DNA from 4 places in the Roseovarius sp. EL26 genome. Region 4 is predicted to be linked to each of the others. Evidence: riboswitches for the same ligand, from Rfam matches in the RefSeq annotation. Region 4 holds a riboswitch; each other region holds the start of a gene.
What was found. A riboswitch is a leader RNA that binds a small molecule or an ion and turns the genes downstream of it on or off. The one in region 4 is predicted to bind cobalamin.
Positions count from the first base shown of each region.

Region 1 (3,205 bases), 1.5 Mb from region 4:
GGATATGTTTGAAGGCGCCAAGGCTCTGCATGAGGTCTTAGGTCCTGAATTTGCACGGGTTTATTCCATCGTGAAACGCGCGGAATATGAAGAGTTCCTGCAGGTCATCTCGCCGTGGGAACGTGAACACCTGTTGATGAACGTCTGATCACATGGCCCTGAACTTGCTTTTTACTAATGACCGCAAAGGTCATTACCCTGAGAGTTGGTATGCCAACAGCACCGCCCTGCCCGAGGATCGGGCGGCGCTAGCTGGCGATACCCGCGCGGATGTTTGTATTGTGGGCGGCGGATATACTGGCTTGTCTGCGGCGTTACATCTGGCCGAGAAAGGCTTGGATGTTGTTCTGCTGGAAGCGCACCGCGTGGGCTTTGGGGCCTCGGGCCGAAATGGCGGGCAGCTTGGTAGTGGGCAACGGGCCGATCAGGAAAGCATTGAAAAGTGGGTTGGCCAGGACGATGCGCTGAAGTTTTGGGATTTGGCAGAGGATTCCAAAAATCTTGTCAAGTCTCTGGTTTCTAAACATAATATCGAATGCCACCTAAGACCCGGCATCGCGCATATGTGTTTTTCGCAAAAAGAAGTCCGCGAAGAACACGATTATGCGGATCATCTGAAAGACCGTTACGGCTGCACTGATCTGGAAAAACTGGATCAATCTGCGGCGCAAGATCTGTGCCCGTCACCGGCTTATGTCGGCGGGAGCTTGGACATGAGTGCGGGGCATCTACATCCACTGGCCTATGCCATCGGACTGGCCCGCGCGGCCGAGACCGCCGGTGTTCGAATTCACGAAAAAACACTTGTTTCCAATATCATACCCGGGGTTCCGGCAAAGGTTGAAACGGAGAACGGGACGATCACAGCTGATCATATTGTTCTGGCGTGCAACGGATATCTGGGTGGGCTGGAGAAGAAAGTCGCGTCACGGGTGATGCCGATTAACAACTTTATCGCGGCGACCGAACCATTGGGTGATGACGCTACAAAAGTGCTGACACAAGATGTGGCGGTGGCCGATAGCAAGTTCGTTGTGAACTACTTCCGCCTGAGCCATGACAAACGTCTGCTGTTTGGCGGTGGCGAAACTTACAGCTACCGGTTCCCCAAGGATATTGGCGCGCTTGTTCGCAGGCCAATGACGGAAATTTTCCCTCACCTTCAGGATGTTAAGATCGATTACGCTTGGGGTGGCACATTGGCCATCACGATGAAACGAATGCCCTATCTGGCACGAATTCAGCCCAACATTCTAAGCGCCTCAGGCTATTCTGGGCATGGTGTCGGCACTGCGACCCATGCCGGGCAATTGATGGCAGAAGCGATTGCTGGCGAAGCCTCTGGCTTTGAGACGTTTTCACGTATACCAACTTCACCTTTCCCGGGTGGCTCAGCTCTGCGGCCGCCGTTGTTGGTTCTGGCGATGAGCTGGTACGCCCTGCGGGATCGATTGGGGTTCTGAGACAGAATTGCGTACAGGATGTACAGCCTGTACGCACAAAACGTACACAAACTTTGCCTGCGTCCAATTTGATCCCTGCGTGGTCGCAATTCAGATATTGCCGACTTGCAACCGTGGTACTTTGAGCATGCAAGGTGCTGCATCGCCCCCGGCTGTGCAGAGAATTGGGAAGCCGGTTAAATTCCGGCACTGCCCCCGCAACGGTAAGACAGGTAAGGGCGCGACACACCGCCACTGGGACGAGGAACCCCGGGAAGGCGTCGCAACCGGCGAAAGCCCCTCTCAAGTCCGGAAACCAGCCTTGCATAACGTCAATTCGCGGGTGGCGATGCGGGCAATTGGTATGGTGTCGGTCCTCGCCTGACGCCTTTTCACTTGGCCGTGCCGTTTCCTGCCCAAGCAAAGCCGCGGGGTGCGGCAGGAGAGCCAACATGAACCCCACTACATCCGAGCTGCTGGCCCGGCGCAAACAAGGTCACGCGCTAGAGCAAGCCTTTTACACCAGTCCTGATGTTTATCAGGCCGATCTCGAAAGCATTCATTACCGTGAATGGTTGTTTGCAATTCCTGCCTGCGAGCTGGAAAAGCCGGGCAGCTTTGTCACCCATAAGGTTGGCGCATACCGCGTGATCATCGTGCGCGGTGCCGACAATCAGATCCGGGCGTTTCACAATGCCTGCCGCCATCGCGGGTCGGTCATCTGCAAGGCCGCCAAAGGCCATGCCCCGAAACTGGTCTGTCCCTATCACCAGTGGACTTATGAACTGGACGGATCGCTTTTGTGGGCGCGCGACATGGGGCCAGAGTTTGACCCCACCAAACACGGGTTGAAAACCGTGCATTGTCGAGAGTTGGCCGGGTTGGTGTACATCTGCCTGGCGGATGAGGCCCCTGATTTCGACACCTTTGCCAATATCGCCCGCCCCTATCTGGAGCCGCATGATCTGGGCAATGCCAAGGTCGCCTTTGAAAGCACCATCATCGAGAACGGCAATTGGAAGCTGGTCTGGGAAAATAATCGCGAATGTTACCACTGTGGCGGCAATCACCCGTCGCTGTGCAGGACCTTCCCCGATGATCCATCAATCACCGGGATTGAGGGTGGTGAGACACCGCCAAAAATGCAGGCGCACTTTGATCGTTGCGAGGCGGCAGGCCTGACGTCGCAATTCTATCTGCATGGCGATGGACAATACCGTCTGGCGCGGGTGCCTCTGAATGAGGGTGCGGAAAGCTACACGCTGGATGGCAAAGTGGCCGTTCGGCGCTGGTTGGGGCGTGCGCCTTTTGCCGATGCAGGCAGCTTGCTGAAATTTCACTATCCCACAACTTGGAACCACTTCCTGTCGGATCATTCGATTGTGTTCCGTGTCACCCCTGTCAGCCCGACGGAAACCGAAGTGACCACCAAGTGGCTGGTGCACAAAGATGCGGTCGAGGGTGTGGATTATGACCTCAACCGCTTGACCGAGGTCTGGCTGGCAACCAATGACGAAGACCGTCGTGTGGTCGAAGACAACCAGTTGGGCATCAACAGCCCGGCCTATGTGCCCGGCCCCTATTCACCCAAGCAAGAAAGCGGCGTGATCCAGTTTGTGAGCTGGTATTGCGAGACCTTGGCCGAACGGTTGGCCCCTGAAACCATGGCAGCGGAGTAAGTCATGAATGATCTGAGCCCTTCTATCGCGCCTGCGATCTGGCAAGATTCCGAGATGCTGGAATGCGTCTCGGTCGTGCCGGAA
Region 1 is NZ_OUMZ01000007.1:1,577,770-1,580,974, forward strand. It holds gene D9A02_RS15595 (glutamine synthetase family protein) at 1-148, shown strand, start outside; gene D9A02_RS15600 (FAD-binding oxidoreductase) at 153-1,463, shown strand; cobalamin riboswitch at 1,579-1,782, shown strand; gene D9A02_RS15605 (aromatic ring-hydroxylating dioxygenase subunit alpha) at 1,895-3,121, shown strand; gene D9A02_RS15610 (hybrid-cluster NAD(P)-dependent oxidoreductase) at 3,125-3,205, shown strand, end outside.
Region 1: another riboswitch for cobalamin. It lies ahead of D9A02_RS15605 (aromatic ring-hydroxylating dioxygenase subunit alpha); the one in region 4 lies ahead of D9A02_RS08290 (DUF1636 domain-containing protein).

Region 2 (3,205 bases), 1.9 Mb from region 4:
TTGCGGGTCAGGTGGCTCTGATCGGAAAATCCGGCTTCGAATGCTGCATCGGTTATACTGGATCCTTTTTGCAGCATTTCCCGAGCGCGTCGCACACGCGCCTGCATAACGTATTGATAGGGAGCCATGTGAAATTGCTTCTGGAACCTGGACATGAACTGGCGTTTGGTAAAGCCGGACAAACCTGCCAAAGTCGAAATGTCGAACGAGCCCTGAATGTTGTCATGGATGAAGGCGTGGATCTCTCCCAGTTCTTTTTTGCCAATGGTCCGTACTTCGGTCTCTGCATCTGACAGGTTTTCAAATACCTGCCCGACAGTCTCCAACACCTCCTGCTCAAGCAATAGACGGTCAGAATTCGTTTCCAGCAGTGATCGTAGCCTTACCAGTCGTGCAGCGATTTCGGGTGAGTGCTTGAACGGCTGGTGAAAGGAATAGGTGCTGTCTGTACAATCCATGGCCTCGCGCACAATGTTCTGCGGCAAATAGAAGATGGTTTGTCGCCAAGCGTCAGCATCGCCAAGCCCACCATGATGCGCCTCGTCGGGTGAAAATGTGGCCACGACATCCTTGGAGGCGTGCCACCATTCCCCCTGACACCAGACATCATGCACGCCATCTTCAATAACGCCGACCAAATACTCTTCGTGTGAATGCCGGGGAAACGTCTGCTTGGTATAGTCGGCGCGCAGATAATCGAACCCACCAAGCAATTCGGTGTGCTTCAACGTCGCTTCATTACTCGGACGGCGACCGATGGGGCTATGCGCCTCTGGCATATCGTCAATCTAGTCGGTGTGGTAACGCAATTCAAACCAAGTCCGCTGTGCGGCCTTAGCGGTCTTTGATGAATTTGCGGTGAAAGCTCACTTTGTCCCGCAAAGCAGCCGTTTACAAAGCGGTCCAATCAATCACCTTTATGAACAACCCCTAGGATAAGACATGTCATTTGGCTTCAAGCCTCCAACACTTTCTGCATCCGGTAATGGTGAAGTTCCACAGCCTGCCTACAAAGGCCCTGCCGGCACAGCACGGCATAACCACGCTGCAGAAAAAACCGCTTGGCCCGCTCACTGGCCTCGACTGATAGCGCTGTCAGGTCAAGCTGCCGGGCTTTAGCTTCAAGCGTCTCATACAAAGCCGCGCCAACGCCGGTGCCCACCACATCAGGACGACAATAAAAACAATCGATGTGGCCGTTGTTTTCAAGCTCGATGAACCCGCAGGGTTGGCCGCCGTCATCCAGCGCAACAAAAACATCGCGCCCATCCGAAACACGCTGCAAAAACATCTCTGGCGTGGCCGGGGCCGGGCTCCAGACGGCGACCTGCTCTGCCGAATAGGCTTCAATCCCGACCTGACGAACAGAATCGTGAAAAATCCGCACCAAAACGGCGGCATCCGAAGGGGTCATCGCACGAATAAACATGCCTCGACATACAAAGATCACGCATCCGCTCAATCGTGGTGGTTGACAGCGGATGCCCCCTGCTGATCTAATTTCGTTAATGCAGCTGCCTTGCCCGGTTGCGACGTGAGCGGCGCGCGGACACTTTCACCGTTGCTTGCTCCAGAAAGGTCACAAACTCCTGTGCCGCGGCACTTTCGGCATCTTGGATGCCCGGCTGCAACAAGGCGTCTTTGGCATCTTGCGCCGTGATCCCCGCGGGCGAGGACAGCACCCACTCAAGAAATCCCAGCCGGGCCATGTTTTGCGCATCCGCACCCTGCGCCGGGCTTTGTTCCAATCCATCCAGAATACGTGTCAGGACCATGTTCTTCTTCTCCCCAGCCACACCCCGGGCTGAATTGGGACGAAAGGGGGTCGGGGGAAATGCCGGATACAACAACCTGACTGTTTCCGCCCGCACCGCCCTCCGCGGTTTGACGTACTCCAAGGCTGGTTTCCGGGCTTAGACAGGTGGTTTTTCAACCGTGCGATCTGACGCCTTCCCGGGAGCTATCCCAGTGACATTCTGTCAGGTCGCCTCCTGCATTTACCGTTGCGGGGGCAGCGCTGGTCTCTCACCAGCTTCCCAATTCTCCACCTCGCGAAAGGTGGCACCTCAGACCATAACCCTAGCAGGTCGCAAAGGTAGGACACGTCAGAAAGCGACACATTTCATCCCATCTCGGAACTGAACAAAACGTTGCAAGTTGCACTTTTCCATTACCGGTGGCATGCAAGTAAAGGTAGCATGAACCGGAGTTTTTGATGACCACATCCCTGCCCGTTGCCCTCACATCACCGCTGACCAAGGCACAGGAAACCAGTGTTATCAATCTGGTGCGCCGCACCGCCCGCACTGAAATCATGCCACTTTTTCAAAATCACGGCGTGCAGGATGTCACTCAAAAATCCGGTCGATTCGATCTGGTCACGCAGGCCGACCTCGCCGCCGAGGCAATGTTGCGGCGCGGACTACAACAGATGTTCCCTCATGCGTTGATCGTGGGTGAAGAATCAGCCTCCGAGCACCCAGACATCCGCACCCAGATTGCCGAGGCTGAATTTTGCATCCTGCTCGACCCTTTGGATGGCACTTGGAACTTTTCCAATGATCTGCCGCTGTTTGGTGTGATCTTGTCGGTCACCCGCTTTGGTGCGCCGATCTTTGGCCTACTCTATGATCCGGTGCGCGACGACTGGATCAGTGCCAGCACGGGCAATGGCGCCCACAAAGTGCGGCAGGCCGGAACCCCGCGCCCCCTGCGGATGGGTAGCGAAGAAAACCCCAAAAACATGTCCGGCTTTATCCACCTGCACCTGATGCCCCAGAACGTGCAACAGGCCCTTGCACCCCACCTGCCACAATTTGCCCGCACGCAGGTGCTCAATTGCTCGTGCCATGAATATCGCACATTAGCGCAGGGTGGGGCTGACTTTTGCCTGTCCGCGATGATGACTCCGTGGGATCACGCCGCTGGAATCATCGCCTGTCAGGAAGCGGGAGGCGTAGCGCGCATGTTGGATGGAGCCGGCTATAACGCAGGCACTCCCCAAGGTTTCTTACTCACTGCCAACAATGAGGCCGCTTGGTCCGCAGTGCACGAGACGTTTGCCTTTTTGTTGGAACTTTAGGTCAACCGCGCCCGCTGGGCCGTTGGCGACACCCCAAAGAACCCGCGATATACCCGTGCAAAATGCGTGGTTGACCGAAACCCGGTGGCCACTGCAATTTCCGTCACGGATCGCTCACTTTGC
Region 2 is NZ_OUMZ01000007.1:1,958,789-1,961,993, forward strand. It holds gene D9A02_RS17675 (AraC family transcriptional regulator) at 1-779, opposite strand, end outside; gene D9A02_RS17680 (GNAT family N-acetyltransferase) at 956-1,429, opposite strand; gene D9A02_RS17685 (hypothetical protein) at 1,506-1,775, opposite strand; cobalamin riboswitch at 1,881-2,084, opposite strand; gene D9A02_RS17690 (inositol monophosphatase) at 2,216-3,082, shown strand; gene D9A02_RS17695 (GlxA family transcriptional regulator) at 3,079-3,205, opposite strand, start outside.
Region 2: another riboswitch for cobalamin. It lies ahead of D9A02_RS17685 (hypothetical protein); the one in region 4 lies ahead of D9A02_RS08290 (DUF1636 domain-containing protein).

Region 3 (3,205 bases), on a different contig from region 4:
GATGCGCGCGGGGCAGGACGGTTGCGCCACTGTCTGGTTGGGCGTGTTCCAGCATAGCGCAACGTAATGGACGACGGGAGCGCCCCCGTCCTGCAAGCGGCAGTCAACAGAATATCAGCCGCCGGCATGCTCACTCGATAACCACGGTGGCTTTGGCTTCAACGGGTTCGCCATCAATGGCAAACTGGCTGTGGTCATTGGCATTCAGGGTCACGCGGATTTCGTGCTCGCCTGCGCTCAGGCCGCTGATGTGAAACCAAGGGCCATAGCTGCGCGCCAATTTGACACCATCCACATAGATATGGGCATGACCTGCGCCGGGGGTGTTTTCACCGTTCACGTTCTCTGGCGAGAAGGCGAAATTTTCAAGGCTGATCTCCAGATTACGACTGCTGGCCCCATCTGGATGCAGGGTCAAATCGAGACCGGGGAGGGGTGCCTTGGCCTCCGTCAATTTGCTGTGCATTGCGGCATGATCCATCGCTGAATGATCCATACCGTCGTGGGCTTGACCTTCGGCGTGTTGCGCCGGGTCACCATGATCGTGACCTTCGAATTCAGCACCGCTGCTCGCAGCCAGAATGAAGCCAAAGCCCGTGCCAAAGAACAGCCCGATGATCAAAAGGAAGAAAGGTTTTTGCATATCGTTTCCAAGCAAGTGCCCCGGCGATGCCGCCGGGGCGTTGTTGTGTTTAGGCGCTTAAGCGTCAGCCGCTTCCTTTTGCCAGAAATATCCGGCGAATGTCCCCAGCAAGGCCCAGGCAGCAAATCCAACACCCAATGCACGGCTGGCAAAGAGTGCTGCGATTTCCGGTGGAACCGGCCCGGCAAACTCATCCGGATGCGGCGCGCCCACAAGATGCGGTGCAGCGATCAACAAGCCAGCGATCACGTACATGATCACCCCTTTGCCAAAGGCAAACAGGCCAAGACCAAGTGCGGTGACTGCAACGGTAGCCCACCACCAGACCTGACGCTCGGCCACATCAGCGGCGGCAACACCAGGCACCTCAGGCGGCAGAGAAAATGCAGGCGCGAAATGCATCGCAATGAAACCCGCAATGCCCCAGATCAAGCCAGTGCGTGCGTTGACTGTGAATCCACGCTCAGACGCCATGCTCATCATCGCGACCAGCACAAAGGCATAGCCGGTATAGATCAGCGCGGTGAACAACACGCTCAGTCCGTCGCGCATCAGATCGATGCCGCCAAGATCCTGATGGGCGCTAACCGCTGCGGCACCAAAGTGCACAAGATCACCACCTTCGTACAGCTCCGCATGCAAAAGCACGGGTTGCACAAAAACCAACTGTAACAGGGCCGCAAGCAGCCCTGTACAGAATCCAGCGAACAACGCGCTGGTCAGAATTTTTTGGAACATGGCTTAGTGGCAGGGAAAGCCGGTTGCGTGACGCACGTCATGTGCGGCGTCGTGCAGCGCGCTAGCCTGAACGTGGCCAGCCATTGTCACAATGCCAAAGCCCAGAATGATCGCAGCTACGGCAGGGAATACGGTGGATTTTGCGGCTGAATGTACCAGTGCAGTCATTTTATTTCTCCTTCTTCACCTCTCACCCGAGGTGTGGATTACAGTCACGCAAAGGCTGGTCTCCTGGCTCGCGGGTCGATGCCTTACTGTCGCCTTCCCAGGTTATTCACCCAGTGGTCTTCGACAGGGGCTCACCGCTTACAGTCGCGGGGGCGGCTGACGATTGAGTGCCCTACATGGGTCCACCATCACGTCATTCCCAATTCATCCCCTGAATGCTTTGCATCCATATGGGGACCCTTGCTTTATTCGGTATGAAGATTGCCAAGGCATTCGTCAAGAATGATTTGCAAAGCACACCCCTCATTCAAGGCAAGAAAATGAGCCAACGAATGGAAACCGACATCGCTTTATTGCTGGGCGACATAGGGGTGGAAGATGATGGATTTCTTCCGGCATTCGAATCGCGGCGACAATGCTGCCACGCTCTGATTGAAACTGAAATTTTCGACTCGAATGGGCGAAAAGTCGCAATATTTTGTGGATAACTCCGCGACTTACCCCATATGGTGGGGTTATGCGTTGACAGCGTGTGATTCCCACCGTCACAATATTCGGGAATTGGAATCATTTCGTGCCGTAGAAACCGCAAGGGGACGCATTGCATTTTTCAAAGCTCAGACTGACCGGCTTCAAAAGCTTCGTTGACCCGACGGATCTGATCATCACGGATGGTTTGACCGGGGTTGTCGGGCCAAACGGTTGCGGCAAGTCGAACCTGCTTGAAGCATTGCGTTGGGTGATGGGCGAGAACCGCCCCAGCATCATGCGTGGCGGCGGTATGGAAGATGTGATTTTTGCCGGTGCGGCCAGTCGACCAGCGCGCAACTTTGCCGAAGTGGTTTGTCATATGGACAACTCTGATCGGCTGGCACCGGCAGGATTCAATGATGCGGATCACTTGGAAGTGGTGCGTCGGATCACCCGTGATGTTGGATCGGCCTACAAGGTTAACGGTAAGGATGCCCGCGCCCGCGATGTGCAGATGCTGTTTGCCGATGCCTCAACCGGATCACACTCGCAGGCGCTGGTCAGTCAGGGCAAGATTACAGACCTGATCAATGCCAAACCCAAAGCACGCCGCAAGATTTTGGAAGAGGCGGCCGGGATTTCCGGCCTTTATCAGCGCCGTCACGAGGCAGAACTTAAGCTCAAAGGCGCGGAAACCAATTTGGCTCGTGTTGATGATGTGATTGAGCAGCTGGCCACCCAGCTGGCACAATTGGCCCGTCAGGCGCGCCAAGCACAGCGATATCGCGCCATTGGTGAGGACCTGCGCCGCTCTGAAGGCCTGTTGCTTTACCGTCGCTGGAAAGAGGCTGATCTGGCCCGTGCACTGGCAGACGACGAACTGCGCGAACGTGTCACCGCCGCCGCACGTGCGGAAACGGCTGCACGCGAAGCAGGCAAGTTGCGGATACACACCGAAGATGCCTTGCCAGCCCTACGCGAGGAAGAAGCGATTGCGGCGGCTGTTTTGCAGCGTTTGCAAGTCCAGCGCGACACGCTCAATGAGCAAGAACAAAATGCCCGCACCCGGATTGGAACCCTGTCCTCGCGGATTGAACAGCTGACCCGTGATATTGAGCGCGAGGCCAGCCTGAACCGCGATGCAGGCGAAACCATTGAACGTCTGGAATGGGAAGCGCGCGAACT
Region 3 is NZ_OUMZ01000001.1:29,026-32,230, forward strand. It holds gene D9A02_RS00175 (DUF1636 domain-containing protein) at 1-57, shown strand, start outside; gene D9A02_RS00180 (hypothetical protein) at 131-643, opposite strand; gene D9A02_RS00185 (CbtA family protein) at 701-1,381, opposite strand; gene D9A02_RS00190 (CbtB domain-containing protein) at 1,385-1,549, opposite strand; cobalamin riboswitch at 1,585-1,806, opposite strand; gene D9A02_RS19095 (hypothetical protein) at 1,804-2,037, shown strand; gene smc (chromosome segregation protein SMC) at 2,151-3,205, shown strand, end outside.
Region 3: another riboswitch for cobalamin. It lies ahead of D9A02_RS00190 (CbtB domain-containing protein); the one in region 4 lies ahead of D9A02_RS08290 (DUF1636 domain-containing protein).

Region 4 (3,205 bases):
GTGGAACCACAAATGGAAGATCGACCCGATTGTCAGGTCTTTGATCGACACGGATTTCTATAAACTGCTGATGTGCCAGTCGGTGTTTCGCAACAAACCCGACACGCAGGTCACATTTTCCCTGATCAACCGGAGCAAATCCATTCGTCTGGCCGAACTGGTCGACGAGGGCGAATTGCGCGAGCAGCTGGATCATATCAGGTCCCTGTCACTCAGCCGGGGCGAAAGCACTTGGCTGCGCGGCAACACGTTCTATGGCAAACGCCAGATGTTCACGCCTGAATTCATGGAGTGGTTTGAGCAACTCAGACTGCCGCCCTACCACCTTGAGAAACGCGATGGTCAGTATGAGCTCACGTTTGAAGGCTCCTGGCCCGAGGTCATGATGTGGGAAATCCCCGCCTTGGCGGTGTTGATGGAGCTGCGTTCGCGCGCTGTGCTACATGACATGAAACGTTTTGAACTGCAGGTGCTCTATGCCCGCGCCATGACCAAGCTGTGGGAAAAGGTCGATCAACTGCGCCCGATCGAGGGGTTGAACATCGCCGATTTCGGCACCCGGCGGCGGCATTCATTCCTATGGCAAGACTGGTGCGTGCAGGCAATGACCGAAGGCTTGGGGACAAAGTTCAAGGGGACATCAAACTGTCTGATTGCCAAGAACCGCGATCTTGAGGCGATCGGCACCAACGCACATGAATTGCCTATGGTTTACGCCGCATTGGCCAAAGACGATGCCACCTTAGCGCAGGCCCCCTACGATGTTCTCTCCGATTGGCACGATGAACACGACGGCAACTTGCGCATTATCCTACCCGACACCTATGGCAGTCAGGGCTTTTTTGACAATGCACCCGACTGGCTCGCTGGTTGGACTGGCATTCGCATCGACAGCGGCGATCCCGCCACCGGTGCGGAAACCGCGATCAACTGGTGGAAATCGCAGGGCGAAGACCCCAAGCAAAAACGCATCATCTTTTCCGATGGGTTGGATACAGCCAAGATCATCGAGCTACACAACCAGTTTGATGGCCGGGTCCAAACCTCGTTCGGTTGGGGTACGTTGATGACCAATGATTTCCGCGGCCTGACGACGGACGATTCCCTCTCGCCTTTCAGTCTGGTTTGCAAAGCGGTCAAAGCCAACGGGCAACCCACCGTCAAACTGTCTGACAACCCAAACAAAGCCATGGGCCCCGACGATCAGATCGCGCGTTACAAAAAGGTGTTCAAAGTCGGCGAACAGGACAAATTGGAGGTCGTGGTGTAAGACACCGCCCCTCTCTGTCTACCCGTACCACCCACACACAATTCGGTTGACATATGCAACCAATCAGCCGAATGCTCCTGCCCGATGGTTCCCGGGCGCACAGCGCAAACCGGGATGAAAAGGGAACGTGGTGCGGTGTAGCCTTTTAGGCGCCAATTCCATGACTGCCCCCGCAACTGTAAGCGGTGTGCCCCCCGAAAGACCACTGGGTGAAAACCTGGGAAGGTCGGGTGGGACTACAAGCCGCGAGTCAGGAGACCTGCCATCGAAACGCAACTTCAACCCGGGCGGGGTGCCTAGGAAGGATGCCAAGATGGCTTATTCGGCTTTTGCCGCAGATATGACAGGTTTCCATTCCTCCCCGACTGATTGTGGAGGAATTAATGTCCCAATCCTGTTCTCACCGCATTACGGTTTGCACCTCTTGCCGCCACAAAGACAAGACCAACCGCCCCGGTTATGAGTTGATCGCGCAATTGCGCGCCGCTCTCGCGGCGGCTGGTGACGATTTGCCCGCAAGTTTCGACATTGCCGAAGTGGCCTGTATGGCGGGGTGCAGCCGCCCTTGCACGGTGGCCTATCACGGTAAAAACAAAGCGACCTATCTTTTTGGCGATATAGAGCCTGACCACGACATCGCAGATCTGATCACCTTTGCGCAGCAATACGCTACGCTTGATGACGGCTGGTGTAGTTCACTGGATCGCCCTGGAAAGCTCCGCAAGTCCACACTCGCCCGCATTCCCGCTGCCTTTCAGGCTTTGCAAGACAGCTTGGAGAAAGCCTCATGAAGGCTGCATCACTCAAGATCGATCAGGTCGCGTTCGCCCCCCACCGCCGTAGCCCGCTCTTGCTGCATGAGACAAGCTTTGATCTTCAAGCCGGACAAGTCATGGGCGTAGTGGGCCCCAATGGCGCGGGCAAAACCACGTTGCTACGTCTGATCTATGGCTTCCATCGGCCCTTACGCGGGAAAATCCTGATTGACGACATATCGCTCAATGCGCTGTCCCACCGTCAGGTGGCCCGCAAGGTTGCTGCGGTTCTGCAAGAACAACCCACTGATTTCGCTCTGACCGTGCGCGAAATCGTCGCCTTGGGCCGGGTACCCCATCGCCAGGGATTTGCCCGTCCCGGACAACATGACGCTCAGGTGATCGAGAACGCGCTCGACCGGCTGGGATTGCGCAATCTGGCAGGGCGCAGCCTGTCCACACTGTCGGGCGGTGAACGTCAGCGGGTGATGGTCGCGCGCGCGCTGGCACAGGAACCCCAAATTCTGGTGCTTGATGAACCAACCAACCACCTCGACATCCGCCATCAGCTTGAGGTGCTGCAATTGATCAGCGAGCTGGACCTGACCATCATAACCTCGCTGCACGATCTGAACCTTGCCAGCGATATCTGTGACCGCATTCTCGTCCTCAAAAACGGGCAACCGCAGGGTTTTGGCCATCCTGATGACGTCCTTCAGGATGCCATCGTCGCGGACACCTTTCAGGTTCACGCCCGACGCGAAGAGCTGAGCATCAGTCGCAAGCCCTATCTGTCTTACCAACTTCCATCCACATCGACTCAACTAGAGGAACTTCAATGAAAACATCCGCTTTCGCTTTTGGCCTGTCCGTTATTGCCGGATCAGCCCTTGCCGAAACCACCGTTCAAAGCTGTGACCGCGAGGTCACTTTTAAGACTCCACCCAAGGCCGCCATTTCAAACGATGTCAACCTGACCGAAATGATGCTGGTTCTGGGCCTTGCGGATCGCATGGTCGGTTACACCGGCATTTCTGGTTGGAAAACGCTGGACGAAGAGATGCGCCATGGCATCGACGCCTTGCCAGAGCTGTCCGCTAAATACCCCTCCAAAGAGGTTCTGGTCGGTGCCGATGCCGACTTCTTCTTCGCAGGCTGGAACTATGGCATGAAAGTCGGC
Region 4 is NZ_OUMZ01000007.1:101,181-104,385, reverse strand. It holds gene pncB (nicotinate phosphoribosyltransferase) at 1-1,270, shown strand, start outside; cobalamin riboswitch at 1,339-1,552, shown strand; gene D9A02_RS08290 (DUF1636 domain-containing protein) at 1,654-2,061, shown strand; gene D9A02_RS08285 (ABC transporter ATP-binding protein) at 2,058-2,867, shown strand; gene D9A02_RS08280 (ABC transporter substrate-binding protein) at 2,864-3,205, shown strand, end outside.